Regions from separate parts of the Candidatus Clostridium eludens genome, predicted to be linked through region 3. Evidence: riboswitches for the same ligand, from Rfam matches in the RefSeq annotation. Region 3 holds a riboswitch; each other region holds the start of a gene.
The links. A riboswitch is a leader RNA that binds a small molecule or an ion and turns the genes downstream of it on or off. The one in region 3 is predicted to bind cobalamin.

Region 1: another riboswitch for cobalamin. It lies ahead of ACJDU8_RS15495 (DUF512 domain-containing protein); the one in region 3 lies ahead of ACJDU8_RS03765 (energy-coupling factor ABC transporter permease).
Region 2: another riboswitch for cobalamin. It lies ahead of ACJDU8_RS15470 (energy-coupling factor ABC transporter permease); the one in region 3 lies ahead of ACJDU8_RS03765 (energy-coupling factor ABC transporter permease).

Annotation. Positions count from the first base shown of each region.
Region 1 is NZ_JBJHZX010000023.1:82,313-86,634, forward strand. It holds gene ACJDU8_RS15490 (DMT family transporter) at 19-1,086, shown strand; cobalamin riboswitch at 1,350-1,537, shown strand; gene ACJDU8_RS15495 (DUF512 domain-containing protein) at 1,741-3,045, shown strand; gene ACJDU8_RS15500 (LysR family transcriptional regulator) at 3,126-4,055, shown strand.
Region 2 is NZ_JBJHZX010000023.1:69,051-82,041, reverse strand. It holds gene ACJDU8_RS15485 (energy-coupling factor ABC transporter ATP-binding protein) at 1-608, opposite strand, end outside; gene cbiQ (cobalt ECF transporter T component CbiQ) at 624-1,403, opposite strand; gene ACJDU8_RS15475 (hypothetical protein) at 1,407-1,754, opposite strand; gene ACJDU8_RS15470 (energy-coupling factor ABC transporter permease) at 1,738-2,442, opposite strand; cobalamin riboswitch at 2,628-2,815, opposite strand; gene ACJDU8_RS15465 (metal-dependent transcriptional regulator) at 3,004-3,474, opposite strand; gene ACJDU8_RS15460 (Nramp family divalent metal transporter) at 3,684-4,994, shown strand; partial or broken gene ACJDU8_RS15455 (metal ABC transporter solute-binding protein, Zn/Mn family) at 5,127-5,762, opposite strand; gene ACJDU8_RS15450 (CobW family GTP-binding protein) at 5,869-6,819, shown strand; gene ACJDU8_RS15445 (GTP-binding protein) at 6,835-7,476, shown strand; gene ACJDU8_RS15440 (permease) at 7,492-8,535, shown strand; gene ACJDU8_RS15435 (TIGR03943 family putative permease subunit) at 8,536-9,324, shown strand; gene ACJDU8_RS15430 (YibE/F family protein) at 9,438-10,583, opposite strand; gene ACJDU8_RS15425 (iron-containing alcohol dehydrogenase) at 11,130-12,302, shown strand; gene ACJDU8_RS15420 (ClC family H(+)/Cl(-) exchange transporter) at 12,695-12,991, opposite strand, start outside.
Region 3 is NZ_JBJHZX010000004.1:48,281-61,271, reverse strand. It holds gene ACJDU8_RS03780 (ASKHA domain-containing protein) at 1-556, shown strand, start outside; gene ACJDU8_RS03775 (uroporphyrinogen decarboxylase family protein) at 578-1,654, shown strand; gene ACJDU8_RS03770 (ATP-binding protein) at 1,693-2,535, shown strand; cobalamin riboswitch at 2,965-3,147, shown strand; gene ACJDU8_RS03765 (energy-coupling factor ABC transporter permease) at 3,308-4,048, shown strand; gene ACJDU8_RS03760 (energy-coupling factor ABC transporter substrate-binding protein) at 4,054-4,377, shown strand; gene cbiQ (cobalt ECF transporter T component CbiQ) at 4,374-5,162, shown strand; gene ACJDU8_RS03750 (energy-coupling factor ABC transporter ATP-binding protein) at 5,162-6,016, shown strand; gene hemB (porphobilinogen synthase) at 6,021-6,986, shown strand; gene ACJDU8_RS03740 (pyridoxal phosphate-dependent aminotransferase) at 7,024-8,091, shown strand; gene ACJDU8_RS03735 (cob(I)yrinic acid a,c-diamide adenosyltransferase) at 8,144-8,683, shown strand; gene cbiG (cobalt-precorrin 5A hydrolase) at 8,687-9,709, shown strand; gene ACJDU8_RS03725 (GHMP family kinase ATP-binding protein) at 9,750-10,631, shown strand; gene cobT (nicotinate-nucleotide--dimethylbenzimidazole phosphoribosyltransferase) at 10,643-11,701, shown strand; gene hemA (glutamyl-tRNA reductase) at 11,741-12,940, shown strand; gene hemC (hydroxymethylbilane synthase) at 12,979-12,991, shown strand, end outside.

The sequences.
Region 1 (4,322 bases), on a different contig from region 3:
GATTGAAGGAAAGTAACAATGAATAAATCAAAACTTTATCCTAGTATGACAGCATTATTAGCATCAATTTTATTTGGTGCAAGTACTCCTATAACAAAAATACTTTTAGGTCAAATTGAGCCTATTCCTCTTGCTTCATTTTTATATCTTGGTAGTGGATTCGGGTTGTTTATTTTCCAAATTATTGCCTTAATGACTAAGAGACAACCTATAAATGAAGCACCTTTGAAAAAGAAAGACTTTATATGGCTCTTAGGTGCAAGTGTTGCAGGTGGAATTATTGCACCTATTATTTTGTTAGAAAGTCTTAAAATAACCCCTGCTTCAACTGCTTCATTATTGTTAAATTTTGAAGCAGTTGCAACTACAATTATTGCAATAGCATTTTTTAAAGAAAATGTGGGGAAACAAATTTTAAGTGCAGTAGCATTAATTACACTTGCAAGTATTATTTTATCATGGAATTTTAAAAATGAATGGGGTTTTTCAATAAGCTCTTTAGGAATAATTTTGGCTTGTTTTTGTTGGGGAATTGACAATAATTTTACAAGGAATATTTCCTCCAAAAATCCATTTTCTATTGTTACACTAAAAGGAATTATTTCAGGTTCATTTTCTCTTGTTTTATCTATAATATTAAAAAATCAAATACCAGACTTGAAAGTTATAACAATTGCTATGATTATTGGTTTTTTCTGTTATGGTTTAAGTATTGTATTATTCGTATTTGCCATGAGAGATTTAGGAAGTACAAGAACCAGTGCATTATTTGGGACTGCCCCATTTATTGGATGTATTTTGTCTTTTATTTTACTAGGTGATATTCCAAGTACTATGTTTTTTATATCACTCCCCATTATGATTATTGGAGCAGTACTTTTACTAAAAGAAGAACATAATCATAAGCATATACATGAAGTAATTCAACATGATCATAGACATAATCATAATGATTTACATCATTATCACCAGCATTCTGGTGAGGAAACCATTATACGGGGTTATCATTCACACTTACATACACATAAGGCAACAGAACATATCCATCATCATTCACCAGATATTCACCATAGACATGTACATTAATTTATAGGGCATAATGATTAAAAAACACTTGCGATTTTAATAAATTCAGACTTTTCAGCTGACACTTACATTTTTTAAGTATTAGCCAAAATTCTTGTTTAGTCGAGTAATATTTTACATTTATAAAGGTAATAATTGTATATGATTAAATCATAAACGTAGATTTCTGTGATATGTTGGTAAAAGAAAACCAGATACAGGATTCATAAAAAAACTGTAAAGCATTGCTTTAGTTTTTATATTTATGTATACTTAGATTAAATTTAATATTCTAGATTATAGGTGACTAAAATATAACTTATTTTAGTTTAAAAGGGAAGCTAGGTGAAATTCCTATACGGTCCCGCCGCTGTAATAGAAGAGTCCTTATAAAATACCACTGGTAAAACTGGGAAGGTTGTAAGGATAATGAGACTTAAGTCAGAATACCTGCCTATATTTATGTACTATCTACTCTACGAGCGATAGAGGGGATTGTTAAAATGATGAGTTTACTTATTTTTTATGATTGAGTAATCTTTATTTATGATTCCTTTTAGCATATCAGTTAGAAGGATTTTTATTTTATAATAAATATTTATATAATACGCAGCCCTATAAATATTGAAGGATATGCAGAACAGAATAATTATATGTCATAAAAGGATTAAAAACATGAGTAACAAAATATCAAAGGTTATAAGTAGAAGTATTGCTGAAGAATTAGAGATAGAAACTGGAGATATCTTAATTAGTATAAATGGTACTAAAATTAAAGATATAATAGATTACAAGTTTCTATTGGCAGATGATTACATAGAAGTTGAAATAGAAAAGAAAAACGGAGAGATTTGGACTTTAGAAGTTGAAAAAGAATGTGAAGAGGATTTAGGAATCGAATTCGAAAAGGGAATTATAGATGAAGCTCGGAGTTGCCGTAATAATTGTCTTTTTTGTTTTATTGATCAGTTGCCAAAGGGAATGCGAAGGACCTTGTATTTCAAGGATGATGATTCAAGATTATCTTTTCTTCAAGGAAATTTTGTAACCTTAACAAATATGACTGATGAGGATATAGACAGAATTATTAGATATAGAATCAGTCCTATAAATGTTTCAGTACATACAACTAATCCAGAACTCAGAAAAAAAATGCTAAATAACAGATTCGCCGGAAATATTTATAAAAGGCTCGAGAAATTAGCAGCTGCAGGGATTAAAATGAACTGTCAAATAGTATTATGTCCTGGGTACAACAATGGAAAAGAATTAATTAAAACAGTTAAGGACTTATATAAATTATATCCTTCTGTTGAAAATGTGGCAGCAGTGCCAGTTGGTGTTACTAAGTTTAGAAAAAATCTAAATGAAATAACCTTATACAATGCTGAAAGTGCTAAAGCAGAACTTAATAACATTAGTAAGTTCCAACAGAAAGCTTTAAAGAAGATTGGAACTCCATTCATTAGGTTATCGGATGAATTTTATGTGCTATCAGGAAGTGAAATTCCAAATACTAAATTCTATGGAGAATTTGATCAGATTGAAGACGGTATAGGAATGATTAGGTTTTTTAGAGATAGTATTACTAAAAATCTAAAAAACCTTAAAACGAAGGGGAAAGGTTCTTTTACCTTAATTACAGGTGTTTCAGCATATAATGAAATATTATGGGCTGCAAAAGCTATTGAAGAAAGAAATACTGAGGTTAAAATAAACGTTCATAAAATTATAAATTATTTTTTTGGTGAAACAATCACTGTAGCTGGTTTGTTAACTGGACAGGATATTATGAAACAAATACAAGCTGATAGTGTTTTAAATTATATAATAATGCCTAGAAATATGTTTAAAGCTGGAGAAAACATAATGTTGGATGATGTTACTGTAGATGAACTAGAAAAATATTTTAAGAAAGATATTTTAATATGTGATTATACAGGTGAAGACCTAATTCAACTTATTAATGATAATATTTAATCTGTAGAAAATGATTATATCAAAAATATAAATAAAGTATAAACTAAAAAATGTTTTATTAAGAGGGAGGGAAGTATAAGATGACATTACAGCAACTAAAATACGTAATTAAAATTGCAAACTGCGGATCAATTAATATTGCTGCTAAAAAGCTTTTTATTACTCAACCGAGTCTTTCTAATGCAATTAGAGAGCTTGAAACTGAACTAAATATAAGTATTTTTCAGCGTACAAACAGAGGAATTAGTGTTACAGTTGATGGAGCAGAATTTTTAGGTTATGCACGACAAGTGGTTGAGCAAACAGAATTATTAGAAAAACGATATATTAATACAAAGCCTTCAGCACAGCATTTTTCTGTATCAACTCAGCATTATGCCTTTGCTGTTAATGCTTTCGTTGACTTAATAAAAGAATATGGAAATGATGAATACGAGGTTAGCTTAAGCGAAACGAAAACTCATGAAATTATTGATGATGTAAAAAATCTTCGAAGTGAAATAGGAATCTTATACTTGAATGAGTTTAATTCAAAAATCCTAAACAAAATGTTTAAGGAAAATAATTTAAAATTCACAAAGCTATTTGTAGCAAAACCACATGTGTTTATTAGTGTAAATAACCCTCTTTCAAAGCAAAAACGAGTAACTATTAAAGATTTAGAGAATTATCCTTATTTATGCTTTGAGCAGGGAGAATATAATTCATTTCACTTTTCTGAGGAAATTCTAAGTACTCTTTCTCACAAAAAAAACATCAGAGTTAGTGATAGAGCAACTCTTTTTAATCTATTAATAGGCTTAAATGGATATACTATCTCAACGGGAATTCTAAGCTCTGATTTAAATGGAAATGATATCATTGCAGTACCTCTAGACGTTAATGAAAAAATAACAGTTGGTTGGATTTCACATAAAAGTATTACACTTAGCCAACTTGCAAATGTCTATATTAGTGCACTGAATGATATTATTTTAAAATTCGGGGTAATTGGAGCATTCGTGACATGAAGTGCAAAGCAGCTTGTAAATAATGGTATATTGTAGCTGTTTAGAGTAATTTACAGCAATCAAGAATTCTAAATTTAAAAATTTTACTAAAGTCTAAGACGTTCCAAAAATAGAAAATCACCTATCAAGGTGAAATTTGCCCTAAAATTAAAATTAGGTGTTTTAAGAACTGGTCAAAAGAAATTTAGTGTCTAAGTATCTGACGTATGGACATATATATGGTTATAACAAGTTAATCTTCTAAAAATTTCAATAAATACTTTCATG
Region 2 (12,991 bases), on a different contig from region 3:
AATGGAACAATATCAACATCATGAGTAGCAAAAATTAGAGTAATTCCTAAATCACGATTGATGGAATTCAATAATTTAATAAGTTTGCTTACACCGCGTGGATCCAAGGCGGCAGTGGGTTCATCTAAGACTAAAATTTGGGGCTGCATAGCTAGAACACTAGCTATGGCTACTCTCTTTTTTTCTCCTCCACTCAAATTATGGGGACTTCTATTTTGGTATCCGTTCAAACCTACTATATCCAAGGCCCAGGAAATAGATGTATCTAAACTCTCTCGTGAGACATGCATATTCATTAATCCATAGGCAATCTCTTGACGTACTGTAGAGCAAAAAAGCTGGTCATCTGAATCTTGAAAAACCATACCAACATTACGACGGATTTCTGGTAAATTTTTTTTACAAACTTTTAAATTATTAATAGTAACGGTACCTGATGTAGCTTGCAGTAAGCCGTTAAAAAGTTGAAAAAGAGTTGATTTGCCTGCACCATTAGGTCCCATTATAGCAATTTTTTCTCCTTCATGTATTTTTATATTAACATTATTAAGTGCTACAAACCCGTCACTATATTTATAATTGACTTGAGATACATTTACTAGTTCCATATTCTAGTCCTTTCTTCAAATACTTATATTTAGAATAACTAAAGTAATTAGCAAAACAATGGCTACAATTCCAAAATACAGATCTTTTTTAGGAATTGTATTAATAAAATAATCTGAAGTAATACTCTCTTCAGTATATCCTCTTGATAGCATGGCATTATATATTTTTACACTACGATCAAAAGATTTAATTAGAACATATCCTGCAACCATTCCAGTATCACGAGCTTTCTGTACCCATGATAAATTACCAGCCATGCGGCTAAGTTGAGCTTGTCTCATGTTATGTGCTGTCTCCTGAATAATAAAAACATATCGATACATCATATCGGCTATATCCACAATTATACCAGGAATCTTACATATCCTTAGTGTTTCCAGAATCTCAATCATAGGTGTACTAAATGATAGAACGCAGCACATAGTAACAGCTGTCATAATACGCAGTAACATCAAAGTTCCAAGTTGTAAGCCTTCCTTGTAAGCTTTCATATGGATTGGGCCTATATAAATAACAGACAAAATATGACTACCATTAGTAAAAAGTAAGCTAAAGAAAACTAGCCATGCTATCCCAAAAGGCATAATTAATCTTGTGAGTAAGTTATGCCAGGGTAGGTTTAAAATGCTAAAGGCAAATAAAGTAACCACCCAAAGAAATACTACCAAATACCAATGGAAAAGAAGGGTGGTAATTATAATACCGCTTAAAAAAATTACAGTCTTAACCCTTCCGTCTAAACGATGTAATAAGGTATCTCTATCAGAGATTTTACTAAAACGAGAGATATCCATAGTCTACTCTTCCTCTAAATGAGCTTCTTTTTTCTTTGATGCTGATTCACCAAATAGTTTTTCCCAATGATGACCAACAATCAATCCAGCAAAAAAGTTTGCTACTGAGAAGGCTCCTACTTCGGCATCACCAGGCAGTTCTATAAATGGATGATGTTCTATTTTGGTTACTTTTGAAGCCATGTTATTAACGCTATCATCCGTTCCACCTGCTTCCATCTTATGCCTATCCATGTATTTACCTGATGCAAATATAAAAAGTAAGATTACAAACATTACTGCGAGTAATATCTTAGTATATTTATCAAACCATTTAACAGATTGTCTTTCATGTTTACTTATTGAGTTCAACTTTTCTCGCCTCCCTTAGCTTTTCTTTTTCTTCGTCAGTTAGTATGTTTGGAAGTAAGTCAGGACGTCTGCTAAGCATTGCTTGTAGAACTGCCGCAGTAAATACAGCTTCAGCTATGGCAAGTGGCAGTTGAGTAGGTGCATAACCCATAAAGAATATCATCCATTGTTTTACTAGAGGAACATTACCATGTAAACTAATTGCAAGTTCTAAAGCACTAACTAAATATGTAGCTAAGTCTCCAATTAATCCGGCTACTCCAGCAGCTAACCATATAGGGCTGCGAGCAAGTCTTAATACTCTCCAGCATAAATAACCCAGCAAAGCTCCTGCAATCCCCATAGAAAAGGTATTAGCCCCAATGGTAGTAATACCCCCATGTCCTAGGAATATAGCCTGAAAAAAGAGAACAATAGCTGAAATAACAGCAGTAGCAAAAGGACCTATAATAATAGCTGCCAGTGGTGTACCACATGGATGAGAACAGGAACCGGTTACAGGAACGGGCAAGTGCATGGCTGATATAACAAATACAGCCACACCAGTCATAGCTAAAAAAGGCTTGTACGATAAATTTTCCTGAGATCTTTTTTTGATTTCTCGAATGCCTGGGATAACAAATGCAGCAGTGATGCCATACCATGTTCCCCATGCCTGGGGAGATAAAATACCATCTTCAATATGCATTATAAAAACCTCCAATTCATCTTTAAATAATATCTTATAAAAAGTTAATATTCTATTGATACTTAAACTAATACCCACCTAACTTTGAGAACTATAAAAACCTCTTAAACTAAACGATTAAGAGGCTTAAATATAACTATAGTCAATAAAAATATTTCAGTCACCTCCCTATCTTCCGTAGAGTTGTTGGTGTAGTATTATAGGCAGGTATTCTGACTTAAGCCTCATTGTCCTTACAACCTTCCCAGTCTTACCAGTGGTATTATATAAGGACTCTTCTATTACAGCGGCGGGACCGCGTGGGAATTTCACCCAACTTCCCTTTTAGACTAAAATAAGTTATATTTTAGTCACCTATAATCTAGAATATTAAATTTAATTTAAGTATACACAAATATAAAGACTAAAGCAATAACTTACAAGTTTTTAGGGTAATTATTATTTTTAATTGAAGAGATATAATTGAAAAATATTCCTTGATTTTAAAGTTAAATTTTTATCATTAGTTTGTCCGGAACGATACATGAGAGCTATGTTTTCTATATATAAGAAAACATAGAATTACTTTTTAGATTTAATATGATTTTTAAACTTGGCTGTTATATCAGGGTTATCTTTACTAAATTTTATAAAATTTTCAAAACACTTTGCTGTTTTCTTACTTATAGTATGCTCGATTTTCTCAGTTTCTGTTAAAATTTCTGATTCAGGTACCCCTAATATATTTAAAAATTCTTCAATAATGTTATGTCGTTTCAACAATGCTTTTCCAAGACGTTTTCCATCCTTTTCAAGTTTTAGAATTCCATATCTTTCATATTTTAAAAGGTTTAGTTCAGCTAGTTTTTGTACCATTTTGGTGGCTGAGGGTGGCTGTACATTAAGTGCAGCTGAGAGTTCATGAATTCTTGTGAAACCTGTGCTTGCTGATAATCTATATATCATTTCAAGATAGTCCTGCATAGAAGCACTAAGTGAACTTTCTTCATTTTTCATATATTCACTAAAAGTGTAGAAATAATTATTATTCAATATCATCACCTACCTCAGCTTATAGTATACCTAATAAATTATATGCATCATGAAATAAAAAATTACTTTTAAAGTAACCATTTTATAACTAAATGCATAATTTATACTGTAAAAATAAAGTTAACCTAGACTAAAAAGGTTAACTTTAAATAATTATTTTATCCGTGTACAACATATTATATATACGGAGGAGAAAGGTGATATTTTCAATGCAGAATGAAAAAACTTTAATTGATGTAAGTTTAAATCCACCAAAACATATCAATATAAAAACAGAATTTAATAATGAAGAAATAGAAAAGAAAATTAGCATAAGACAATTACTGAAGTTTTTAGGACCAGCTTTTGTTGTTAGTGTTGCATATGTAGATCCTGGAAACTTCGCTACCAATATTAGTGGAGGGGCAAAATTTAATTATACTCTCATTTGGGTTATCTTATGTAGTAATTTGATGGCTATATTTTTACAAATCATGTCTGCTAAGTTAGGAATAGCTACAGGTCATAACCTCCCTGAAATGTGTGCTCAAGTATTTTCAAGACCTACAAACTGGATATTTTGGATCATTGCAGAGTTAGGAGCTATGGCAACAGATTTAGCTGAGTTTCTTGGCGGTACATTAGGATTATATTTATTATTTAGAATACCCATGATATACGCAGGGCTTCTTACAGGATTAATAACATTTGTAATCTGCTATATGGAAAAGTATGGTCAAAAAACTATTGAAATCATAATATCAGTACTTGTGGCAGTAATCAGTGTTGCCTATACAATAGAATTATTTCTTGCAAAACCTAATTGGGCTCAAGTGGGAATTCATACAATAGTTCCTATGCTACCTAATGGTGAGGCCGTATTAATAGCAGTAGGTATGCTTGGAGCAACAGTTATGCCACATGTTATATACTTACACTCACATTTAGTTCAATATAGAAGCACAGATTTATCTGATGAGGGAAAATTAAAACATTTAAAGATGGAAAAAATTGATGTTGCCATTGCTATGAATATTGCTTTTATTGTTAATACGGCAATGGTTGTAGTATCTGCTGCCGTATTTTACAAAAATGGGATAACAGTTGATACAATAGAACAGGCACATAAGTCATTACAACCCTTGCTAGGTTCCCTATCTAGTGGTGTATTTGGAATAGCACTGCTTGCATCAGGATTGTCATCTTCTGCTGTTGGAACCCTAGCAGGACAGACAATTATGAAGGGCTTTGTTAACTTAAGTATACCGATAAATATTAGAAGGCTTATAACCATGCTGCCGGCCTTAGTTATCATTGCAGTTGGAATTAATCCAATGTATGCTCTCGTTTTAAGCCAAGTAGCACTTAGCTTCATTCTTCCATTCCCGATTATCCAAATGTTAACTATAGCTAAACGAAAAGACTTGATGGGTACATTAGCTAATAAAGGTTCTGTAAGGTTTTTGGGTGTTGTAATAGCTACTATAATAATAGTACTAAATGCAGTGCTTTTGTATCTAACGTTTACCGGTCAAGCTTAATATCAGTTACACCTACAATTCTTTATCCTATATAAGGGGGATGGCTATATACCATTACCCCTATAAACTAATACGAATGAAGACATGTTGTACATTAATGTCAATTCTAGAGTTAATACAAAAATTATCAGGTTATTTTAGGCTGTTGTAGATCATATCTAAGTTACTTTTCATACTTTGAATATAATCTTTATTATCTTCTTTACTTTCAACTGTGTATATTTTTTCCACCTTAGCACCTACCTCTTTGGCAAGAGTATTAGATACTTTAGGACTTACCATATCTTCAACAAATACAGTTTTTATCTTATATTGCTTACAGTAATTCACTAACTTTGCTAATCTTTGGGGAGAAGGTTCTCCCTCAGCAAATACATCCTCCACACTATTTTGGTTTAAGCCATAATCTCTACAAAGATATGCAAACGCAGCATGCCCTGTTACAAAGTTCTTATTTTTAACTGTCTGGAATTTTTTATTGTATTCATTGTAAAGAGCATTAAGTTGTTTTGAAAAGTTAGTATAATTATTTTCATAAAATGCTTTATTTGAAGGATCAGCTTTGATTAAAGCATTTTTTATGTTTTTAGATTCATTTTCAGCACCTTTTAAACTAATCCATAGGTGAGGATCATACTGACCATGCTCTTTCAACTCATTACTGTCGATGTTTTTAATTGGAGTTGAACCATTTGAAGCATTCACTACAATTAAATTTTTATTGTTAACAGAATTTAAGATTTTATCTACCCAGGATTCCATATGGAATTTTATGTTGAAAATTTTGTAAATTAAATGCTAATGATTTGTATTTACTTTTATGAAAAATTCATTTAGAATTTCATATTAGGAGAGGGGTGGTAATGTGAAAACGATGATAGATATCTTTTCAGGATTTCTAGGAGCAGGTAAGACAATGCTTATAAAAAAGCTTATCAATGAAAAGTTACATAGCGACAATATTGTTATTATTGAAAATGAATTCGGTGAAGTTGGTATTGATGGAAGTATACTAAAGAGAACAAACATTGAAGTAAAAGAAATCAATGCAGGTTGTATCTGCTGTTCAATATCTGGCGATTTTAAGAAAGCTATAAAGGAAGTAATTGAAAAGTATAGGCCTGAGAGGATTATCATAGAGCCTTCAGGTGTGGGAAAGCTTTCTGAAATTTTAAATAGTATTAACAGCGAGGACATGAGAAGTAGTGTAAAATTGAACATGATAATTACATTGGTTGACGTTTTAAAATATGAAATGTATATTACTAATTTTGGTGAGTTTTATAGAAATCAGATAATAAATGCAAAGACAATAATTTTAAGCAGGACTCAAAAGATAGCTATGGACAGATTGGAAAAGATTACTGCTGCAATACGTAATTTAAATCAAAATGCAAATATCATCACAACTCCTTGGGATAGATTAAATGCTAACACGATAGTAGAGGTTGCAGAAAATGATGCTAAATTCGATATAAATGAAAAAGTAAATCTTCTAAAAAAACCAGCACGGAACTTAAATTTTAGAATTGCGAAAAATCATCATGCTGACCAAATATTCAATACATGGGGTGTTGAAACTCCTAAGATATTTAGTGAAGTGATTTTAAAAAATATATTCTCAAGATTAGAAGATTCTGAGCAATATGGTACGGTTTTAAGAGCCAAAGGAATAGTTCAGGTAAGTGATAATAAATGGGTACAATTTGATTATGTACCAGAAGAATTTCAAGTAAAGGATACATCCCCTGATTATACAGGTCGTATATGCGTTATAGGAAGTGATTTAAAAAAAGATGAACTAATGAGTCTTTTTTCCATATAACAGTGAGGTGATTGTATGATATTTAGATCAAATATTGAAATAGTAGCAGGATTTTTGGGGGCCGGAAAGACTATTTTTATAAATGCTCTATTAGAAAATACTCTTATAGAAAAAGAAAAAGTCCTGATAATACAATGCGAACAGGGTGAAAAAAACATTAGAGTGGATATAAAAGAAGGCTCTGAAGTTATTACTAAGAAATATGAAGCACTTAAACCACTTAAAAGTGAATATCTAAGATATGCTATTAACCTTTACAATCCACACAGAATAATAATAGAGCATAACGGGAGTAGAAATATTAACGAGCTGCTTCACTTGCTTGATAAAAGCGAAATATCAAAATTGTGCAAGCTATTAAGTATTTACAATATTATAGATAGTATTACATACGAACTGTTTCTAAATAACATGGGTACTCTTATCTTGGACTCTATTTATAACAGCAACCTCATTATTCTTAATAACACAAAAAGTATTTCGGAAGAAAAACTCAATAGTATATTAAAACAATTAGAAAAATTCAACACGGATGCTTTTATAATGCCTGTTTCGAATATAACAGATCTAAGTGCAGTATTAAATGAAAAAAACATTTTATATAAAGGTTTTATGAAAAAAGTAGGTCTATACTTGAGAAATCAGTTATCCAGCTAAAGAGAGGTACTGAAAATGTTAAAAATATTACCAATGGAAGATAGAGTTACAAATGTATTAATTTTTATAATTCTAATTCTATTTATGATAGCACTAATACATGATATCGGAATAGTACAATATTTTAGAATTCCAAGGTCCAGTCTTCAAAATTTTTCAACTATATTCATTAGCATATTACTTGAAGCAATACCCTTTATAATGCTTGGAGCTTTTATCTCATCTATAATTCAAGTTTTAGTTTCCGAAGATATGATTGCAAGATGGATTCCTAAAAATATATTCATTGGCCTTATACTTGCTTCACTTATGGGGCTTATCTTTCCGGTGTGCGAGTGTGCAATAGTACCAATAGTAAAACGATTGATAAAGAAAGGAGTACCGGTAAGTATTGCAGTTACCTTTATGCTTGCAGCTCCTATAATCAATCCTATTGTACTACTTTCAACCTACTATGCTTTTTATAACAAACCCTCAGTAGTGCTTATCAGAGCAGGATATGGATTAATTTGCGCGATTATGGCTGGTATTATGATAGGCATTGTATTCAAAAATGAGAATGTCATTTTAACAGAAGATATCGAACTAAATAATGAATGCTACTGCGGATGTGGAAGCAGATATAATCATCAAAAAAACAAGAATAAGCTGGTAATTATTCTAAATCAGGCTAATACAGAATTATACAATATAGGTAAATATCTAATTGTAGGGGCATTTTTATCGGCAACATTTCAAACTGTGGTACCAAGGAATTTCTTAACGTCTTTCGGAGAAAACCAAATACTCTCAGTAGTAGTAATGATAATCCTGGCATTTTTTATATCAATCTGTTCTTCGGCAGATGCCTTCATTGCAAAATCTTTTCTAGGCCAATTTGCTATTGGATCTTTAGTGGCATTTTTAATTATGGGACCTATGATTGATCTTAAAAATACTTTGATGCTGAGTGGAACGTTTAAAAAAGGATTTGTAGTAAGGCTCATTATATACATATTCTTCTTATGTCTTATTGTGGGAACTTCAATAAATATATTGGCAATGCTTGGGGGTATATAAATGAAAAGATTTAACAAAAGTCAGTTTGTCTGGTTTCTTATTTTAGCAGGTTTCACCATATATTTTTCATACTTGATCAAAACTGGGAAAATAAATTCTTTTTTGCATCCAAGAATGGTAAAATACACCATGGCATCAATTTGTGGATTGATAATACTGATGTTTGGGCAATTTAAAAGAATATTTGAGATAAGCCGAAACAATAAACTTAAAATAGGATACATTCTATTCTTTATACCGATTATCTTAGGATTTACCGCAAAAGGATTTGCTCCAAGCATTGCTAGCGATAAAGGTGTCACATTAAGTAGTACTAACAATACTACCGCGAATATATCAAATAATACAAATGCTAATTCTACTGATAGCTTTCAGGAGTCTCTAGTGGCTCAGAGAAAAAATTATATAGAAAATGGAGTAGCTGTTTTTGAGGATCCCACATATTATAAACTTTTAGATGATATTTCTTCAAATCTTAATTACTATAAAGGTAAAAAAGTAGAAATTACAGGCTTTGTATTCAAGGATAAAAGTTTTGACAAAAATCAATTTGTGATTGCAAGGATGATGATGACATGCTGCGCTGTAGATGCTCAAGTTGTAGGAATTATGGCACAATACGATGGTGCTGAAGCCCTAGATAAATCGGAGTGGGTTAAAATTGAAGGTAAAATAGATACGACTATGTTCAAAGGATCAGATTCAAATAAAGCTGAAGAAATGCCTTTGATAATAGTTGAAAAAATTGAACCTAATCAGAAACCTGGAAGTCAATATATTTATCCATAAAAAAAACAAACATGATGATGTTTGTTTAAGTTTATTTAGAATTTTTATAGTAGAAACAGTACCTACTTGTTTCAATTATAGGGAGATTTATTTAATATGAAATTTATTTCATCTCAATCACCTAAAATGCAACACACAATAACTGTTATTGGAATTGTAAAAACCAATCCTATACTTCCAGCCAATGTTTTAATAATTTCACAGGCAATCATGTCCTGATTTACTATATCTAAAAAATTACTGTTATTGGCTAAATAGCCTAGCACCAGACATATAGAACCACTAATATATGCAAGAATTAAAGTATTAGCCATAGTTCCCATCATATCTCTGCCTACAGTCATTCCAGCTTTCATAAGTTTTCCTGTACTAATTCTTGGATTTGCCTGTTTTATTTCATTCATAGTTGATGCTATGGATATACTTACATCCATTACAGCTCCAAGAGCTCCTATGAGTATAGCTGCAAATAGAATGGCCTTAAAATCAAGTACATGTTTAAGTGGAGCATCCATTAGCAGCTGAGCTTCTTCAGTACCCACTCCGGAAACTTTTGCTGTATTGACTAATATAAATGATATAATTCCGGATATGACTACTCCACTACTTGTCCCAATAATAGCTGAAAGTGTTTTACGATTTATTCCTCCCACGATAACCAAAGATATAATAGTTATGGAAATACACACAAATATTGAAATAATAATAGGATTATATCCTTGTAAAATTAGATTCAGAAACACTTTTATTACCATAAAACAAGTAAATGCTAGTGTTATTATAGATTTGAATCCTTTGCCTCCTCCAATTAATATCATAGAAAGTATAAAAAATATAAGTAAATAAGCTAGTGGTTTATCTCTTGCAACTTGATAAATATTAGATGAAGTTATATTACCATTACTATCCTCACTTATAGATAGAAATACCTGATCTCCTTTATTAAAAACCAAATTTCCTTGCTTAGATGGATCTACAGTATTTTTTATAATAACATTTTCACCCTCATGTTTTCCACTTAAAATTTGTATTTTTAATGTCTGGTCTTCAACAACAATATTTTTGTCACCTGCATTAACATTCTCTTTCTTAGTAGATACTATTTGTATAACTTTAGCTCTAATGGAATCTGTATTTATGACATTTGAATTATCATCTGCAAATACTTTTGAAGGAATTATGCTTTGTACTATAAACAAGCAAAAAATGATTAGATAAAAGAAAGTCCTCTTATTTTCTTTCGTAAGCAATTTTAACATCTCCTTTTTGCTATTCCAATTTATTTAACTATTTATATGGGAAAATCAACTCGTTTATTACCTGATTTTTGATTTAGGAAAATTATAGGGTTTGATCCATTTTGAGATATAACACAAGGAGATTTTTAAATTACATAAAAATAAACTGATAAGAGGATTTGTAACTACCAAAAAACAATTTTTACTTATAATTTTTAATATATTCTGTTTTAAATTCAATACAAAAAGCCTGGTTTTTGTAACAATGACCTCTGTAAGTAGCTATTTAAAGTGTAGGAGGGCGTCCTATTTTAGCTACCGGGAATAAATCTTTAATCCAAATTCATTGTTCATCTTACATTTCATAATGCTTTTGTGCCATAATATCAATCTCCAAGTTTTTTCTTATTTTACCAACAACTTGACTTTTATGCAATTTTAAGTTTTCAGACACGTCCTAGTTAACTATTGAAAACAAAAGTGTATAATTTATACTTTATATACATAGTTAGTCTGCTAAATAGGAAGAATAAATTTAATACACATTTATGATCTGGAGGGATTATATTGGAGAACACTCATGATTTTCGTTCACCTGCAATAAATCTTATTGGTGTAGGTTCTATTAAAGATCTGCCAACAGAATTAATGCCATATAAGTTAAGTAAAGCCTTAATTGTTACAGACAAGAATATAATAAGTCTTGGCTATGTTGAAATGGTTGAAACAATATTGAAAAGTTTATTTATTTCTTATGATATATTTGATGGCATTCTACACCCCAATTGTACAGTTTCATTTATAGAAGATGGTCTTACCTATTTTAAAAAAGGATTAAACATATTAAAAAGAGATTATCACTTTATAATATCCATTGGAGGCGGTACCAATCATGATTGTGCCAAAGGTATAGCTGTTGTAGCAACCAATGGTGGATCTATTGCAGATTATGAAGGATATAAAAAAATGACAAAGCCAGCTTTACCAGTTATATCAATAAATACTACTTCTGGTTCAGGATCTGAAATATCCAATTTTGTAATTATAACAGATGAAAGTAGAAAATTAAAGATGACTATAGGAGATCCCAAAATGATGCCCATAATCTCTGTAAATGAGCCTATGTTTATGACAACCATGCCCCCAGAGGTAACTTCTAGCTCTGGTATGGATGTTTTAGCTCATTCAATAGAGGGCTTCGTTTCTACCGAAGCCTCACCTATCACAGATGCTCTGGCAATTAATGCTTTAAAGTTAGTTTTTGGGTATCTAAAAAGAGCATATGAAAATGGTAATGATATGGAAGCCAGAGAGAAAATGATGTTTGCTAATGCCATGGCTGGGATGGTTTTTAATAATGCGGGCTTGGGATATGTTCATTCTATGTCTCACCAATTAGGTGGACGTTATCAGCAAATTCATGGAACTTGTAATGCAATTTTACTACCTCATGTATTAGAGTTTAATGCAGTATCAATACCAGCGGAAAGAATTTTTAAAATTAGTGAAGCTATAGGAATAAGAACAACTGACAAACTAGATGCGGTTAGTAAAATTAAGCATAGCATTCAGAACCTATGTAAAAATATTGATATTCCAACTCATCTAAATTCTATTGGAGTTGACAAAGATGATTTAGAGTCAATGTCCAAAAATGCTGAAAAGGATATTTGTTCCCTTACAAACCCAAGGAGAGCAACTTTCGAAGATATAATGGATATCTTTAAGGCTGCAATGTAGACTTCATTGAAATAAAAAAACTAAGTATTAATTTATAAGAAATAAACCTGGAGTATTTCTAATCTGATCAATAAACAAAATGTAAAATTATAGGAGTGTTGATGAGGGATTTAATATTGGGATAAATAATAGTATTTATCTCAACGATACCATTGCACTTCTATCATTTAAAGCTAATAATTTTATTAGCACCTGCTTTTTTTAGCACATCTGCCGCAATAACAGCAAGCCTATTCCTTTTTTGCATATCATTTTTAGATGGAATATATTTGATTAGATGTGCTCTCTAGAGCAAATAATCCGGGAATTTGGCCTCTTCATTGTCATACTATGTTTATTGAGAATACTGCTAGAGCTTTATTCGGTCCTGTAAAAATACAATATTACCTTTTTCATTTTATAGGTTGTTTTATCTTGTTAGGATGTCCTTTGAGATAATTTTTAAGTAGTGATTCATATATAGGTTTTGAGCCAAGTTTATCTGCTACCAGATATGCAATTATAGCCACAATACTAATTGAAAGTAAATGATTAAAAGAGCCTGTCATCTCAGTAATAAGTACAATTCCTGTAATTGGTGATTTAACCACAGCTGTAAAATACCCAGCCATGCCCATGATTATAAAATTATTCATATAGAAACTATCTAAATGCAGAATACTTATAAATAAGCTTCCATAATCATATCC
Region 3 (12,991 bases):
AACCATTGAAGATGGAGAACCTATTGGAATTTGCGGCAGCGGCCTTTTAGATATTGTTGGAGAGCTGGTTTCTAGCGGAGTTATTGGTAAAAATGGCAGGTTTGTATCACCTGAAAAATCCAATTTGCCAGAGGTATTGAAGAAAAGGCTGATAAAGTTAGATGGAAAAATTGCTTTTGAAATAGCAAAAGGCGTATTTCTCACCCAAAAAGATATAAGACAGGTTCAACTGGCAAAAGGTGCAGTAAGATCGGGAATAGAATTTCTTATGAAAAGTAAAGAAGTACAGTCAGATGAAGTTGATAAAATACAAATAGCCGGATCATTTGGCTATCATCTAAGAGCAAAAAGCCTCATAAATATAGGCTTATTACCAAAGGAGTTTGAAGATAAGATAGATTTTGTCGGTAATACATCTAAATCTGGAGGGCGTGCATTTTTATTAAATAAAAAATACAGAAAAGAAATGGAAGATACAGTAAAAACAATTAAAGTAGTTGAATTATCAAATGGTGAGAATTTTGATAAGATTTTTGTTAAATGTTTATCTTTTTAAAGGTAAGGAGAAAGTGAAAATATGAGTGAATTTTTATTAAAGGATGAAATGACTCCAAAAGAAAGAATTGAAGCTATGATTAATGGTAAGCCTTTTGACAGAGTACCTTGTAATATTTTTATAGGTGATCATGCTGCAACTATAATAGGTGTAAAAGTATCTGATCTTCATTTTTTCCCGGAAAAGGTTGTTGAAGGGCAATTAGCAGCAAATGAAAAATATGGAATAGAATCAACAGGAGTTAGTCCAGGGCTTGCAGGAATTGCTGAAGCATTAGGAAGTAAACTTGTTTTTCCTGATCATGGTGCTCCTTATGTTTCAGAATATGCAATAAAGGATGATTCTGATTTGGAAGAATTAAGTGTACCTCATCCTGCAAAAGCAGGAAGGTTTCCATTTGTGCTGGAGACTGCAGAAAAGCTTGTAGATGAATTTGGAAAAGAAATACCAGTTTCAGTGGAAGTGCCTGGACCATTTACCTCCGCTGGAAATCTTATGAGAATAGAAAAATTTTTGCGTGATACAAGAAAAAATCCTGAATTTGCCCATAGAATCCTTCGCCTTGTAACTGATACCACAATTGCATTTATAAAAGAAGCTGCAAAACTTGATGTAAGTATGGGTATAGCAGAACCATCCGCTTCCGGAAGCTTAATAAGTCAGAATATGTTCAGGGAGTTTACCCTTCCATATTTAAGAGAAATAGTTGATTCTATTAAAGCTTCAGGCAAGGGAGCTCCGTACCTTCATATCTGCGGAAATACCAAAAAAGTTTGGACACTGATGGCAGATACGGGTGCAGAATCATTGAGCCTTGATGATGTTATAGATCTGGAAGAGGCAAAGAAGATTGTAGGAGACAGAGTAGTGTTGATTGGCAATGTAAAACCTACGGAAACTATGTATTTAGGAACACCAGAGGATGTGGAGAGAGATGCTAAAGAATGTCTTAGAAAAGCCTATGACAATCCTAAAGGCTATGTACTTGCGTTAGGATGTGGTTTTCCAATTGATACGCCTCCTGAAAATGTTCATGCTTTGCGTAAAGCGGCAATAAAATATGGCAAGTATCCATATGAACCAGAGCTGTTTAGCTAGAAATATTTAGAATTCAATAAAATATAGGAGGAGTAGAAATGTCTCTTAGAAATGAAAATAACAATGAGTTTAACTTTGAGAAAAGGGCAGAACGCTATGAAGTCAAAGAGCCAAAATGGGATTTTAAAAACTTGATTTTAACTAAAAATGTTTTAGAGGAACTTGAAATTTCCTTAAGTATTATAGAAAATGAAACCTTAGTTTTTGATACTTGGGGTTTAAGAACCTTCGAGCCTCATCCACGATCTGCTTTGAATTTTTATGGACCTCCTGGAACAGGTAAAACTATGGCTGCTCATGCCATAGCAAATAAGCTGGACAAAAAAATATTAATAGCTAGTTATGCACAGATAGAAAGTAAATATCATGGTGAAGGCCCTAAAAATGTGGAAGCTTTATTTATGGCAGCCCAAAAAAATGATGCTGTATTATTTATTGATGAAGCTGACTCAATGTTATCTAAGAGACTTACACATGTAACTCAAGGCTCAGAACAAGCTATAAATTCCATGAGAAGTCAACTGCTTATCTGTCTTGAAAAATTTAAGGGTGTAGTAATATTTGCTACTAATTTGGTAAAAAATTATGATTATGCTTTTGAAACAAGAGTTAAAAACATTAATTTTACCATGCCGGATGAAGAATGCAGAGAGAAAATTTGGGAGGTACACCTACTGCCCAGCATACCTAAAAGTTATGATGTAAACACTAAAGAACTGGCAGAAAAATTTACGGATTTTTGTGGAAGAGATATAAAAAATGCGGTTATAGATGCCTGTCTTTTTGTTGCAGTAAATAAAAAAGATGAATTAAATCAAAATGACATAATAAAAGCTTGTGATAGAATACTTGAAAAAAGAAACAATCTTCATGTTTCATGAAGTAAAAGATATACTTTTTAAATTATATTTGCTAGAATAATAGAAATGTTGTATAATGAACTATAATTAGGAAAATTTTATAATTTATATTTATAGGCGTTAAAATTGTAAAAGAGAAACGAGCTTCACAATCTGTTATGCAAAATTAATTTTAAAAGTAATGTTTCTAATAACAGATGTGAAATATATGTTTCTTGGGGGTAGGTAAAAGCGACGAATATCCTGGCTATTAACCGAGTGAATAAATGTTAAAGTTTTGTTATTTAATAATAGCCATAAAAAACATCGTAAAAATTGATAAATTATTAATATCAGTTGTAATTTACTAATAATAAAATTTGTCACATAAGCACATACATATAAGTATCAATTTATGGTACTATATATGAAATATGAAATTATCTATTCATGAAGCAATATAAGTAAAATTTAATATTAAAAAATATAGGTTTAATCATTAAGCGATTAATTAAAGAGGAATCAGGTTCAATTCCTGAACGGTCACGCCACTGTAAGAAATGAGTTTAAGTACCTTAGCCACTGGGAAACTGGGAAGGCGTACTTAGATGTAGATTTTCAAGTCAGGATACTTGCCTATATTTGTGTAATATTTTTTTCTACGAGTGATAGGAGGAAATAGCATTATGGAATGTATAGAACAATATATCCATTTATGACCTTTTAACGCTTTGTTAAAAGGTTTTTTATAAGTTTGAAGAAACAACCTGATATTAAAATTTATATAAAAAATATTAAGTGATGAGGTGTTCTTATGTCAAAAAAATATCAGATTTCATTGGGGATTTTTCTTGGATTATTGTTTATTCCTAAAAGTGTATCTGCAATGCACATTATGGAAGGATTTCTTCCGGCAAAATGGTGTATAGCATGGGGGGCTATATGCATACCTTTTATAGTTATAGGCTTGTTTTCCATAAAAGAAAAGATAAAATTAAATCCTAAAATAAAGATGTTAATAGCAATGTCAGGTGCATTTGCATTTGTGCTTTCTGCTTTAAAAATTCCATCAGTGACAGGAAGCTGTTCACATCCCACGGGAGTAGGACTTGGAGCCATACTTTTTGGGCCGGCGATTATGAGCGTATTAGGTGTCATAGTTCTTATATTTCAAGCACTTCTTCTTGCGCATGGAGGAATCACAACTCTTGGCGCTAATACTTTTTCCATGGGAATAGTTGGACCTTTAGTATCTTATTTTCTGTACAAGCTTTTAAAGAAGAGAAATGTGTCATCATCTGCAGCGGTATTTACAGCAGCAATGCTTGGAGACTTAATGACTTATATTACAACTTCAATTGAACTTGCGCTGGCCTTTCCTGATGCCACCGGTGGAGTTTTGGCCTCTATGATAAAGTTTATGGGTATATTTGCAGTAACCCAGATTCCCCTTGCCATAAGTGAGGGAATACTGACTGTTGTGGTTTTCAATCTTTTAAATAATTACGACAAAGAAGAACTTATACAGTTAAATGTTATATCAAAGGAGGCATAATAAGAATGAATATAGAAGGCAAAAGTAAAAACAACAGTGTGTTTAAGAAAAATTTGATATTGTGTTTTCTTGTAATAGTTATTGCGGTTATTCCTCTAATATTTTTAAAAAATGCCAAGTTTGCAGGTTCTGATGACAAGGCTGAAAAGGCAATTACACAGATTGATAAAAGTTATAAGCCGTGGTTTTCTTCCATCTGGCAGCCGCCAAGTGCTGAAATAGAAAGTCTCTTATTTTCATTACAGGCTGCTGTGGGCTCAGGGATTGTGTGTTATTATTTCGGATACTTAAAGGGCAAATCAAAAAAGGATGAAAGTGAAAAATCATGATTTCTATAGATAAACTGGCATATGTATCTCAGTTAAGAAATGTTAATCCTGTGGAGAAGTTTGTATTTTCTATTTTAACTATGATACTTTGTATACTTCTAGATAACATAGTATATTCAATAATGGTAATATTTTTTATGGGTATCATAACTGTTTTCAAAGGGAAAATACCCATTGTATCCTATATAAAATTAATGTCAGTTCCACTAGTATTTTTGGTTATTGGAACTGTTACCATTGCAATAAACATAATTGGAAATACTAATGATATATTGTTCAGTTTTAGTATATTAAATGTTACACTTGGCTGTACAAAAGATAGTATTTTGATGTCTTCAAAAATATTTTTTAAGGCACTTGCCTCGGTTTCCTGTTTATATTTTCTTACTCTGTCAACTCCTATTTTTGAGGTTTTGATGGTACTTAGAAAGATGAGAGTACCTAAATTATTTGTTGAACTGATGGGACTTATATACAGATTTATTTTTGTACTTTTAGATACAGCCAATATGATTTTTATTTCGCAAAATTCAAGGCTTGGATATTCAACAATTAAAACCGGGTATAATTCATTAGGAAAATTGGTTACCTGCCTGTTTATAAGTTCACATAAAAGGTCACAGGATATTTATACTGCCATGGAATCCAGGTGCTATGATGGTGAAATAAATTTAATAGAAAATAGTTATGAAATTTCATATAAAAACATTTTATTGATGATTATTATACAAATAGTGTTCATACTTATAACTTTTGGTAAAAGCATTTTTGGGGGAATTCTATAATGAATAAATATATACTTGAGGTAAAGAATTTAAGCTTTCAGTATCCAGATGGAACTAAAGCATTGAATAATATAAACTTAAAAATAGAAAAAGGGAAAAAAATATCATTTATCGGAGTTAATGGTTCTGGAAAATCCACGCTATTTTTAAATTTTAATGGTGTTTTAAAACCAACTAAAGGCAGTATGGTATATAAGGGAACTGAGATGAAATATAATCAAAAATCCTTGATGGAATTAAGAAAAAATATCGGAATAGTTTTTCAAGATCCGGAAAATCAACTATTTTCAGCAAGTGTATATCAGGAAGTTTCTTTTGGAGCTGTAAATTTAAAACTCAGTGAAGCTGAGGTGAGAGAAAGGGTGGATATGGCTCTGGAGAATATAGGCATGTATGACTATAGAGATAAGGCTGTGCATTTTTTAAGTTATGGACAGAAGAAAAGGGTGTCAATTGCAGATATACTTGTTATGAATCCAGAGGTAATAGTATTTGATGAACCTACTTCAAGCCTTGATCCTAAACATGCAAGGCAGATTATTGATATATTTAATGATATTAATGAAAAGGGTATTACTGTTATTTTATCAACCCATGATGTAGAGCTGGCATATTCCTGGTCGGATTATATTTTTGTTATGAAAAATGGGGAAATAGTTAGAGCGGGAACACCTTATGAGATTTTTTCTGATAATGATTTAATAAATGAATGTTATCTTGAGAAGCCTCTGGTTCTTGAAGTTTTTGAGTACTTATATAGAAATGGACAAATAAGTTCTCGCAGCAAAATACCAAAAAACAAACAGGAGCTTTTTGAAATGATGATTAAGACAAATAACACAAAATGGAGGTAATAGAATGTTTAGTAGACATAGAAGACTTAGAAAAAATCCTACAATAAGAAGTATTGTAAGAGAAACAGAATTAAATCCAGAAGACTTTATTTATCCTTTATTTGTTGTGGAAGGAGAAAATATAAAAAAAGAAATAAAATCTCTTCCAGATAATTTTCACTGGTCTGTGGATAGGCTTACTGAATTGATTGATGACATAGTTCAATCAGGTGTGAAAGGTATAATGATTTTTGGAATTCCAGATTATAAAGATGATATAGGCAGTGCTGCTTATGACTGTGAGGGCATAGTTCAAAAAGCAGTGAGAAGAATAAAGGAAATTGCACCTAAGCTTTGGGTTATTACAGATGTATGTATGTGTGAATATACAAGCCATGGGCACTGCGGCATAGTTGTAGATAATAATGTAGATAATGATGAAACATTAAAATACATAGCAAAAATAGCACTTTCCCATGCACAGGCAGGAGCTGATATGGTGGCACCTTCAGATATGATGGATGGAAGGGTAGAAGCAATTAGAAATATATTAGATGGCAATGGATATAAAGATGTAAGTATTATGGCATATAGTGCAAAATATGCTTCGGCCTTTTATGGACCATTTAGGGAAGCTGCGGATTCATGTCCGCAATTTGGAGACAGGAAAGGCTATCAGATGGATCCAGCCAATGGCAGAGAGGCAATGCTTGAAATTGAAGAAGATATTGCTGAAGGGGCTGACATAGTTATGGTAAAGCCGGCTTTATCTTATCTTGATGTAATAAGGATGGCACGAGATAAATTTAATCATACCATAGCAGCCTATAGCGTAAGCGGAGAGTTTGCCATGGTTAAGGCCGCAGCATCTATTGGAGTTATAGATGAAAGGTCCATAGTACTTGAGATGCTTACATCAATTAAAAGGGCAGGTGCAGATATAATAATAACTTATTATGCCATGGAGGCCGCCAGGTGGACAAAAAAATGATTGCAGCTTTAAGGCTGCTGTGAAAGGGGGATATAGAATGCTTCATGGAGGAGATATTTATACTGATGGAGTTTTTAAACAAAGGAAATTGTTAGATTATAGTTCTAATATTAATCCTCTTGGACTTCCTAGAGTTTTTTCGAAAAATATACAAGAAGCTTTAAAAAATGCAGTGGTTTATCCTGATATTCACTATAGAAATTTGATAAAGTATATAAAAGAATATATTGGCCAGGAAAATGTAAATATTGTTTTAGGTAATGGTGCTTCTGAAATTATTGACATTTCAATAAGTCTGTTTAAAAGTATACTTATTGTTGTGCCTTCTTATGTAGAGTATGAAATGGATGCAAAAAGGTGGAACTGTAGAATTGAATTTTCTTATTTGTCTTCTAATATGGAAATTGATTATAACGACATAATGTCTAAACTCACAGGAGTAGATTCCATTATAATTGGAAATCCCAATAATCCAAATGGCGGAGTAGTTGATAAGAATAAATTTCAGCCTATACTGGATTTTTGTGAAAAAAATGGTAAGACAATTATTTTAGATGAAACTTTTATAGAATTTACAGGAAAACCTGAATTTAGTTTTATAAGAGAAATTGAAAAATATAAAAGTCTTTTCATAATAAAGGCAATGACCAAGTTTTTTGCAATGCCGGGTATACGATTTGGATATGGCATAAGTAAAGATGACAGCACTATAAATAAAATAAAGACTAGGCAGAATCCCTGGAATATTAACTGTTTTGCGGAAGTGGCTGCTAAATATTGCTTAAGTGATAGGGATTATATTAATGACTCAATTGTCTGTATTGAAAAAGAAAGAGAATTTATGGTGGAGGAGCTTGGAAAATTATATTTTATAGAAAAAGTATTTTTGACTTACGCAAACTTTGTATTATGTAAGATAAGAAATATAAGCTTAAATCAGGTATATGATTACTGTCTTCATAGGGGAGTAATTATAAGAAAAGCTGACAATTTCAGGGGACTTGATAAAAACTTTATAAGGTTTGCAATAAAAGATAGAAGTTCCAATGAAAAGCTGTTAGCTATTTTAAGGCATCTTCAAAGAAACAGCCAGCCGGTATGCTAGCATATTGACTTGTTATTTATAAAATAATCCAGATTTAAAAGGAGGTAAAAATATGGGTAAATTAAAAAAGGGTTTTGTTCAGGTATATACGGGAAACGGAAAAGGTAAAACTACAGCAGCTTTAGGATTGGCATTAAGAGCTGTAGGAAATAACCTTAAGGTATATATGGTTGAATTTTTAAAAACTTCTAAATCAGGCGAAATTGAAAGTGCAAAAAAACTAGAAAGTAATTTCAAAATATATAGGTTTGAAAAGAAAAAAGGTTTTTTTTGGACATTAAATGATGAGGAAAAAGAAGAACTAAAAAAAGAAGTAGAGAAAGCCTATGAGTTTTGTTTAAAAACTCTTGAAAATAATGATTGTGATATTTTGATAATGGATGAGGTTATGGGGACACTTTCAAATAGGCTGCTTTCTGTAGAAAAAATCATTAAACTTATTGATAAAAAACCAGACAATATGGAACTTGTATTCACCGGGAGAAATGTACCTAAAGAAATTTTAGAAAGGGCTGATCTTGTAACAGAGATGAAAGATATAAAACATTATATGGATAAAGGGGTACCTGCAAGAGAAGGCATAGAGTATTAGAATATGAATATAGCACTAATTAGCTTGAATAAATATGGTGATATAATTGGTGAAAAAATAAATGGTGTTATACCGGTAAATATATTTTCAAAAAGTAAAATTAAAAATTTTAAAATTACAAAGCTTGCGGAAGAACTTATAAAAAATTATGATGTTATAATCTTTATTTCTTCTACAGGTATAGCCGTTAGGGCCATTGCCCCTTTTATAAAAAATAAGACTGAAGATCCTGCTGTTATTGTAGTTGACATACTGGGGAAATATGTTATAAGCCTTTTGAGTGGACATTTAGGTGGTGCCAATGAGTTTTCAGAAAAAATAGCAGAGATAATAAATGCAGAAGCTGTAATTACCACTGCCACAGATAATTTGAATTTAGAATCCCCAGATATTATTGCAAAAGAAAATAAGTTAATAATAGATAATATGAAAGAAGCCAAATGTATTTCAGCTCTTATGGTAAATGGTGAGAATATTGGCTTTGAAGATGAAGAAAATCTTATTCAGCTTCCAAAAGGATATACAACTGATTTAGAAATTGCCAGAGGAATTGTATATGTAACAAATAAACTAAATTATCTTAAAGGTTATGATAATACAGTTAAACTTAAGCTCATAAGGAAAAATATCATTATTGGAATTGGCTGCAGAAAAAATTATTCAGCTGAAACAATGAATGGTATAGTAAGAGAAAAACTTAAGGAACATAACATAGATGAAAGGGCCGTCAAGATAGTTGCTTCATCCAGTGTGAAAAGTGAAGAGAAGGCAATTGTAGAACTAGGGGAATTTTTAGGGGCGCAATTTAGGACCTTTAGCAATGAGGATATAAAAACGGTGCAGTATAAGTATAAAGGCAGTAAATTTGTAGAAGAACATATTGGTGTGAAGGCTGTATGTGAACCCTGTGTTGAACTCTCAGGAGGCAAAATTCTAGTTAGTAAACTAAATTTATCTGGAATGACCCTATGCATAGGAGTGGAGGTAATCCACAATTCACAATGCACAAATTACAATTCACAATAGTGGTAGTTGTTGTTGGGATGAGCCAGAAAAGAGGGGAAATATGAAAGCTGCTGCAAGTTATCCGGGGAGTATAGGTGAAATGATTCAGGGCAATTTTAATGGAAAAGATGTATTAATATCCTGTCCGGTGAATTTTTTTACTAGAGTAAATTTATTTGAAAGTATTTGTCCAGTATTTAAGTATAATTACACAAAAAGTATGGAGTTTATGAATAATATCCTTAAAAAATGGAGTTATGCGGGTTATGAAAAAAATATAGACATGGTTATAACTTCCGAGATTCCAAAGGGAAAAGGATTTGCAAGCAGTACCGCAGACCTTTGTGCTACTTATTATGCACTTTTAAAGCTTTTTAATAGATCATTTAATGAAGAAGAATTAATAAGATCATGTATTCAAGTTGAGCCTACAGACAGTATAATATTTAATTCAATGACTATATTTGATTATAAGAAAGGTGTATTTAAAGAAAACATAGGGGAATATATTAAATTTTATATGTTAGTCTTTGAAGGAAGCAAAATAGTAAACACTGTGGAATTTAATAATAAGGAACTTAAACCCTTAAGTTCAGTAGATGATTTAATTAAAATATTTAAAAATGGATTAAGAAAAAAATCTCTGGCAGATATGGCCTTAGCATCAACGGAAAGTATATTTAGAAATCAGATTAGACTTAAATATGATGTATTGCCGCAGATTATGAAGATCAAGACTTCAACAGGAGGACTTGGTATTGTAGGTGCTCACAGCGGTGATACACTTGGTATAATTTATGAAGATTTAGAAGCTGTAGACAGGGCTGTAAAAAACCTTCAGAATATTCATAGTTATAAGGTATATAAACTTGAGACAATGGATAAAAATGAAATTTATCATTGTATACAAAATGAAAGATTATTTGAAGATGCATTAGGATAGGGGGGAAAACTATGAATTTGGAAAATGCAGTAAAAGGGATTAGGGGAATAGACAAAGAAGTAACTGAAAAAATTCAAAAAAGATTGGACAATTTAACAAAACCTCTGGGAAGTCTCGGAAGGTTAGAAGAAATAGTAAAACAAATTGGTGGAATTACAGGAGAGGTATTTCCAAGTGTTAAAAATAAAACTGTAGTTATTATGTGTGCGGATAATGGTGTGGTAGATGAAGGAGTAAGCTCATGTCCTAAAAGTGTTACATCAACAGTTACTAAAAATTTCATGAAGGGTTTTACCGGAGTTAATGTATTTAGTAGACATGCTGGGGCAAATATAAAGGTAATAGATATTGGTGTAGATGATGATATATTTGAAAAGGGAATAATAAATAAAAAGATTAGAAAAAGCACGTGGAATATGGCAAAAGGACCTGCTATGAGCAGAGAAGAGGCGATAAAGGCTATAGAAGTGGGCATTGAAACAATAGAAGACTTGAAGGAAGAAAAGGTTAATTTAATAGGAACAGGTGAAATGGGTATAGGTAATACAACTACAAGTAGTGCAGTAGCGGCAGTACTTACAGGGTGTAATATAAAAGGTGTAGTAGGTGTGGGTTCAGGATTAACCAAGGAAGCTTTTAAGAACAAGATAAGGATTATAGAGCATTGTATAGATATAAATAAACCTAAGCACTGGGATCCAGTAGATGTGATTGCAAAAGTTGGTGGTTTTGATATAGCTGGTCTTGTGGGATGTTTTTTAGGAGCTGCACTATACAGGATGCCTATAGTAATCGATGGTTTTATATCTGCTGCAGCAGCCCTTGCTGCAGTTAAAATAAAACCAGAAGTAAAAGAGTTCATATTCCCATCTCACGGTTCTGCAGAACCTGGAAGCGAGGAGATTATGAAAGAACTGGGCTTAGAGCCTATGTTAAAGCTTGGCATGAGACTAGGCGAAGGTACTGGTGCAGTACTTGGTTTTCAGCTTATTGATATGGCAGTTGCGGCTTATACTGAAATGGGAACCTTTCAAGCAGCAAATATTGAACCTTATAAGCCGCTAGACTGATAGTACATAATAACATTTATATTATTTGGAGATGATTACATGCTACAACTAATAGGAGTAAAAAGTAATTATGATATTGAAATCAGACAAAAATTTTCAATTGTACCTTCAAGATTTGAAAGTAATCTTAAAAGATTTAAGGAAATAGTTGATGAAATTATAATTATTAGTACCTGCAATAGAACGGAGATATATATTAATTCTCAAATGTCCTATGATGAGTTAATTAATTATGTATTTTATAATTTCAATTGGGATAAATACCTAATTTCATATACATTTTATAAAGAAGGAAAAGATGTGGTGACACATCTTATGGAGGTTATTTGTGGATTTGATTCAAAAATACTGGGTGAAGAGCAAATTCTTGGCCAAATAAAAACGGCATATACTTTAGCCTTGAAAAATAATTCCATAAAAGGCGAGCTGCAGAGATTATTTCAAGAGGGAATAGCCTGTAGTAAAAATTTCAGACAGTATTGTGAAATATACAAGATACCTGTATCGTCTGCTTCTATAGTAGTTAAGGAAGCTTTAAAGGAAGACATTAAAAGGTTTATGATAATAGGATTTGGAGAAACAGGAAGGTTGGTTTTAAAGTATTTACTCAGTTATGAAATTGATATAGTTTATGTAGTAGTTAGAGATAAAAATAATATTAAAAATAATAGCATCATAGATGAAAAAGTAAGATTTATAAATTTTGAAGATAAAAATAAATTTTACAATGAGGTAGATTCCATAGTAAGCTGTACCTCAGCGCCTCATACCATAATACATAGAGAGGAACTGCCTGGGCAAAAAAGTATACTTATATTTGATTTAGCGGTTCCAAAAGATGTAGATAAGGAAGTGGTAAATCTAAGAAATATCAGGGTGCTGGATATTGATGATATAAGCAGCATGGATAATAACAATAAGATTATGAGAAGAAAAAAGATGGAAAAATATAAATATATTTTAGATGAGCATATAGATAAGTTTATCACATGGCAGAGTATAAATGAACTTTCACCTGAAATCCAATATATAAAAAATTTTGGTGAAGAGGTTAACCGAGAAAGGATTAAAACTTTTAAAAATAAAAAGAATACTAAAGATCATGAGGAACTTGCTGAAACGTTAATTAAAAGTACTTCCAAGGTATACATCAACAGATTTATAGAAGTATTAAAGGAGGAAAAGTTAGAGGGAAGAGAAAAGTATTGTCTGGAAATAATGAAGAAAATTTTTTGTTAGGTATCTGAAAATAATAAATGGAAGATGGGGGTATTAATTTGAGTTTTAAAA